2 linked regions of the Aliamphritea hakodatensis genome follow. The protein of the gene in region 2 purifies or fractionates together with the protein of the main gene of each other region. This does not show direct contact. Links are inferred from orthologs where the notes say so. Each region holds a gene or a part of one and is shown on either strand. Other genes may lie near its edges. The genes, in order: PCI15_RS14670 and PCI15_RS03010.

The links.
Region 1: the proteins of PCI15_RS03010 (region 2) and PCI15_RS14670 purify together in Escherichia coli (affinity purification with mass spectrometry, with the first as the bait; 2 studies listed by BioGRID). This does not show direct contact. The link is inferred for Aliamphritea hakodatensis from one-to-one orthologs.

The regions. Positions count from the first base shown.
Region 1 is NZ_AP025281.1:3,169,650-3,172,846, forward strand. What follows is about bases 125-3,000. They hold PCI15_RS14670 (FKBP-type peptidyl-prolyl cis-trans isomerase), read right to left. Parts: upstream 1,866-3,000; coding sequence 1,383-1,865; downstream 125-1,382. Other genes in these bases: PCI15_RS14665 (hypothetical protein), read right to left, coding at 125-1,296; PCI15_RS14675 (NAD(P)H-dependent flavin oxidoreductase), read right to left, coding at 1,998-3,000. Also shown: more of PCI15_RS14665, read right to left, coding at 1-124; more of PCI15_RS14675, read right to left, coding at 3,001-3,047. UniProt on the Escherichia coli protein: Folding helper with both chaperone and peptidyl-prolyl cis-trans isomerase (PPIase) activities. Chaperone activity prevents aggregation of unfolded or partially folded proteins and promotes their correct folding.
Region 2 is NZ_AP025281.1:666,165-669,280, forward strand. Bases 34-2,828 are described here. They hold PCI15_RS03010 (DsbC family protein), read left to right. Parts: upstream 34-956; coding sequence 957-1,700; downstream 1,701-2,828. Other genes in these bases: xerD (site-specific tyrosine recombinase XerD), read left to right, coding at 34-844; PCI15_RS03015 (homoserine dehydrogenase), read left to right, coding at 1,874-2,828. In the rest of the region: more of xerD, read left to right, coding at 1-33; more of PCI15_RS03015, read left to right, coding at 2,829-3,116. UniProt on the Escherichia coli protein: Acts as a disulfide isomerase, interacting with incorrectly folded proteins to correct non-native disulfide bonds.

The sequences.
Region 1 (3,197 bases), 2.5 Mb from region 2 along the record:
AACTAACAATGTGAGCATCACCAGAACCGACATTCCCAGCATATACGGCATATTCCAGCGCATAATCTGCATACCGTCGATGCCGTATTTCCCCTGTATCGAAATATTCATGCCGGACAACGGTCCCGCTGCCGACCCCAGCGCCCAGCTGGATAAAAAGATAATCCCCAACATGCTCTGATCCGGCTGCAGCGGCATCAGCAAGGGGCCGATAAGGGAAATACCGATAACCGGATGCAGGCCTGATACCGCCAGCAGCATAATAAATCCGTAACTCAGGCCCGCCGTCCAGGCGTTAAATTCACTGAATGGCAGTAAAGACCCCTGCCCGGCCAGCAAACTCTGCAAGCCAAAACTGAATACCCCGGCAGACAGAAACAGCACCACCTCATTGGTCATATTCGCCAGCCGACCATGTACGTGACCGCGCAGCGGTGCAGCCACGCTGCCCCGCAACAGCAATGTAAACAGGCAAATCAGCGGTGCAGACAGGGTGATAATGAACAATATGGACAACTGCGGATAAAGGTAGTGTACAAGCAATACAGCGACCGCCAGTAAGCTTGGCAACCAGAGGCTGTTCAGCCGAAGCGGATAGCCTTCAAAGCGCTCATGCACTGACAGCCGGCGTACCGTAAAGAAGATCACCACCAACGCCGCCATCGCCAGAAAAGCTCCGCTAAACATCAGCTCCGATAAGCGTGCTTCAGGTGCATAGGTAAGCGCCACCCCCATCGCCGCAAAGAATGGCGACCAGAACGCTGCCGCTGAAAAAGCCCGGGTCAGCGCGACCACCTGCGCCCGGCTCAGTGAGCGCCGCTGTGACATACGGTCCCCGAGAATAAACAGCGCGGAAAGGTTAATCACCGCTCCGAAGAAATGCACCCCCAGAAGGGTTCCCAGGATCGAACGCTTACCCGTAGGCAGTTGCTCACCTTCCGCAAGATCAGGCTGGCTGACCAGCCCGAGAAAGCTTACCGCCACCAGCATCGAAATCAGCGCAATATTGCCTTTCAGTAAACCACTGAAATCCACCGGATTAGCCAGCAACCACGCCAGTAAAGCAGCCCCTGCGCCAATCCCGGACAACACCAGCGCCTGCAGGCGGTTACGGCGGCTCATTGTCTGCCACGAGAGCCCGCAGGCCAGCCAGTAACACAGACCGGCAAATAGAAGAAAACTCTCCTGCCAAAGGGCCAGCGGAGTACTGATCACCCCCAGCAAGACACTGACGCCCCGCAATGACTGCAACGGATTCACCGCCACCGCATCCGCAACACTGTTACCCTGTGACATAACATCCTGTCCTTAAAAAGCCCTTAACGAAAAAAGCCTTGTGCTCCGAAGATGCACAAGGCTTTGAGTATTACATTACGAACCGATCAGTGATGATGACCGCCAGCACCGTGTGCATGGCCGTGTTCAAGCTCTTCTTCAGACGCATCGCGTACTTCAACCACTTCAACGTCGAAGTTCAGTACATCACCTGCCAGCGGGTGGTTGCCGTCTACCGTAACAGTTTCGTCAGTCAAAGCAGTTACAACAACCGGCTGCTCACCCCATGGCGTCTGCGCCATGAACTGCATACCGATTTCAATATTGTCGATACCGTCAAAAAGATTACGTTCAACTTCCTGAATCAACTCTTCGTTTGGCTGACCGTAACCTTCTTCAGGAGATACTTCTACCTGCTGCTTATCGCCGACCTGTTTACCGGTCAGAGCGTTTTCCAGGCCAGGAACAATATTGCCCTTACCGTGCAGATACGCCAACGGCTCACCACCGGCAGAAGAATCCAGTACTTCACCGGCGGCATTCGTCAGGGTGTAATGGATCAGAACAACTTTATTGTCAGCAACTTGCATGTTTTTCTCTCGCTTATAAGGACAAAACAGCGATAGCGCTGCCAAAGGCCTCAGAAATTAATTAACCCGGCTGATCAGAAGCGCGCCGGCATGGTTTACATAATGCCGACGCCCCTGCTGTGTTTCAAGGGCTTAGCGGATATTCTCGTTAATATAATCCGCCCCCAGCTCACGGGTCAGCATACCGGCATCCACTGACCGGCAACCGCTGCGGTTTTGCCCGGACCAGAAGGGTGAAAAATCTCCGCTGCCGGCCGCTTCAGCCACACTGCGTAACGGTGCCAGCGCGGCGGTCGCCTGGGGAAACGGCGGCGCGTCAGGGCTGACCGGCCCCAGCTCCAGCATTGCCCGGTTGACGATCCCCCGGGCCGGACCGCCGGAAAACACATTGGTCAGCGCCGTATGCACCGAAGTATCCTGCAATGCTGCCCGGTGCAAAGCGCTGGTATTGGTCTGATCACACAGTAAATATACCGTGCCCATCTGCACCCCGGCAGCGCCCAGTTGCATCGCCGCCCGGATACCTGCCTGATCACAAATCCCACCGGCAGCAATCACCGGCACATCCACTGCAGCAACCAGCTGCGGCAACAGCGCGAATGTACCCGACTGGGTATCCATATTCCGGGTCAGGAAAATACCCCGGTGCCCACCGGCCTCAAGTCCCTGGGCAATAATGGCATCCACCCCATGCTCCGCCAGCCAGCGCCCTTCCTCCAGCGTGGTGGCACTGGCAATCACTTTTGCCCCCGTTGCCCGGACCCGGGACAACAGCGATGCATCCGGCAAACCAAAATGAAAGCTCACCACGTCAGGCCGGTATTTTTCAACCACGGCCGCATGATCTGCATTAAAAGGCGCGCGGCCACCGGCGGCTGGCGTCTCATCAACACCCAGTTCTTCGTAATAGGGCTGAAGCCTGTCCCGCCAGCGCTGTAACTGACCGTCTGTTACCGGCACGGGGTCATGGGCAAAAAAGTTAACATTCACCGGACGGTCCGTGCCGGCCCGGATAGCCTCCAGCTCCGTCGCCATTGTCTGCGGCGTCAGCATGGCACAGGGCAATGATCCCAATCCACCGGCATTACTGACTGCGATCGCCAGCGAACTCCCCTGCACACCCGCCATCGGTGCTTGAATAATGGGTAACTCAATATCAAATACATCCCGGATATCAGCCATTGGTATACTCCTCTGCGCAGTCATTTTCAGGCGGAAAGCATTACACAGTTACTGCAGTGCAACAACCCACCAACCGTGGCTCTTATGAAGTACCAGCCAGCGCCGCATCATTCGCAAAAAACCTTCAGATCCGCTAAGCTGCACAGCTTT
Region 2 (3,116 bases):
GGAAAAAGGCTTGAGTGATAATTCACTACAGTCTTACCGGCGGGACCTGCGTCAGTTTGCCTTATGGTTGCAGGACCGGGGCTATCGTCTGTTACAGCTGGAGCGGATTGAGCTGCTTGCCTATCTGAGCTGGCGGGTGACGCAGCGACTGAAGCCGGCATCGACCTCGAGAATGTTGTCGTGTTTGAGAGGGTTTTACCGGTATTACGTCCGTGAAGCGGTGATCAGCGCTGACCCGACACTGGATATTGAAAGCCCGAAGCAGGGGCGACAATTGCCGAAAACCATGACGGAAGCAGACGTTGTGGCCCTGCTGGAGGCACCAAATACGGATGATCCGCTGGATTTCCGTGACCGGACAATGCTGGAGATGCTGTACGCGGCAGGTTTGCGGGTCACCGAACTTGTGTCGTTACAGTTGGGCCAGATCAACCCCCGGCAAGGGATTATCCGGGTCGTGGGTAAGGGGGATAAAGAGCGGCTGGTACCATTGGGTGATGAGGCTGCCCGCTGGTTGCAGGAATATGTGCAGAATGTGAGGCCATTGCTGATGGGGGATTCACGTAATGAGGTTGTGTTTCCCAGTAGGAGGGGCACACAAATGACCCGGCAAACATTCTGGTACCGGATTAAGCGTCACGGACTGGCGGCCGGATTAACCCAATTGCCGTCGCCTCACGTCCTGAGGCATGCTTTTGCGACGCATTTGCTGAATCATGGCGCCGATCTGCGGGTTGTTCAGCTGTTGCTTGGGCACAGTGATTTATCCACCACGCAGATTTATACCCATGTGGCGCAGCACCGGTTGCATTCTTTGCACCGGGAGCATCATCCGCGGGGATAAAAAATGCTTAAGGCTCTGAACTTTAAGGGTATCCTGTCGTCTCAAGTTTCAGACCACAAATATACCGGTTTTCGGCCGGTGACGATTTGCAGTGATTAAGGTAGAGGATTTCATGCGTAAATTTTTGATGATGGCAGCGGCATTATTTGCATTTGCTGCAACCGTTCAGGCGGAAGGGGATAAGGAAGCCGACATTCGTAATGCCTTGCGAGGCCTGAATGCGATGGTGCCTATCGTTGAGGTAAAGCCGGCGGCGTTTCCCGGCTTATATCAGGTGACGCTGAAGAGCGGTGAAACCCTGTATACCAATGACAAAGGTAGTCACTTTGTTGTCGGGGATATGTTTAAGGTCAGTGAAAGCGGTGCTCTGGTTAATCTGACAGAAGAAGCCAAGAAGGGTGATCGCCTTGAGCTGCTGGCGAGCAGCGATGCCAGCGATACAATCAATTTTGCAGCTAAAGGTGAGAAGAAGGCCAGTGTGACTGTGTTTACGGATGTGGATTGCTTCTATTGCCGTAAGCTGCACAAAGAAATTGCGGATATCAATGCACTGGGAATTGAAGTACGTTATCTGGCGTTCCCGCGTGCAGGTGCGGGGTCGCCTGCTCATCTGACGATGGACTCTGTCTGGTGTGCTGAAAACGAAGAAACCCGTAAAGAGCTGATGACCCGGGCTAAGAAAGGTGAAAGCCTGCCGCAGGCCAGCAGCAGCTGTGACAGCCCGGTACTGGCGCAGATGAATGTTGGTCGTAAGGCCGGCGTGACCGGTACACCTGCACTGGTGCTGGAAGACGGCAGTTTGGTGCCGGGTTATGTGCCTGCAGCGCGTCTGGCTGAGATGCTTCAGCTGAATTAATCCTGCAGATTAAAAACTATTCATCAATAAGGGAGCAAAATGCTCCCTTTTTTAGTTTCAAAGCGACCTGCTGCGTAGTGCATCACGGCTGACTTATATATAATGCGAAGCTATTTTGACTCGGCCCGGGCGTGCCCTTTGGCATTCCCTGACATGACAAGCGAGGTAACGGTTTGAAACCAGTAAAAGTGGGTATCTGTGGACTCGGCACCGTGGGTGGCGGCACTTATAACGTATTGAAGCGCAATGCTGAAGAAATTGCGCGTCGCGCCGGCCGTAAGATTATTATCGAGGAAGTGGGTGCGCGTCGTCCTAATCCTGATTGCGATACTAAAGGCACCCAGATTACCGCGGATATTTTTGCCGTTGCCCGTAATCCTGAAATTGATATCGTCATTGAGCTGATCGGTGGTTATGACACCGCGCGGGAGCTGGTGATGACTGCGATTGAGCATGGTAAGCACGTAGTGACAGCGAACAAAGCGCTGATCGCGGAGCACGGCAATGAAATCTTTGAAGCGGCACAGCAGAAGAATGTCATGGTGGCATTTGAAGCAGGTGTTGCTGGCGGTATTCCGGTCATTAAAGCGATCCGTGAAGGTTTGTCCGCTAACCGGATCAACTGGCTGGCGGGTATCATTAACGGTACCGGTAACTTCATCCTGACTGAAATGCGGGATAAAGGCCGTGATTTTGCTGATGTGCTGGCGGAAGCTCAGGCGCTGGGATATGCCGAAGCTGATCCTACTTTTGACGTTGAAGGCATCGATGCGGCGCATAAGCTGACGATTCTGGCGTCTCTGTCATTTGGTATTCCGCTGCAGTTCTCCAAGGCGTATACCGAAGGGATCAGTAAGATCACTGCGGAAGACGTGCAGTATGCTGAAGAGCTGGGCTACCGGATTAAGCACCTGGGTATCAGCCGTCGCAATGAGGCCGGTGTTGAGCTGCGTGTTCATCCAACCATGATCCCTGAAAAGGCACTGATTGCTAACGTGCATGGCGTAATGAATGCTGTGCTGGTTGACGGCGATGCGGTTGGCCAGACCATGTATTACGGTGCCGGTGCCGGTGCAGAGCCGACGGCCTCTGCTGTTGTTGCTGATGTGATCGACGTTGTCCGTACCCTGACGGCTGACCGTGATAACCGCGTACCTCATCTGGCATTCCAGCCGGGTGAACTGTCTGATGAGCCTATCCTGCCGATTGAAGAAGTTGTAAGTGCTTACTACCTGCGCCTGCATGCGGTTGAGAAGCCGGGTGTGCTGGCGATGGTGACCGGTATCCTGAGTGAGTCGGGTATCAGCATTGACGCGATTCTGCAGAAAGAAACCCATGAGCAACTGGTGCCTATCATTATCCTGACTCAGGAAGTGAAGGAACAGCAGATGAATGAGGCCATTGCTAAGATCGAAG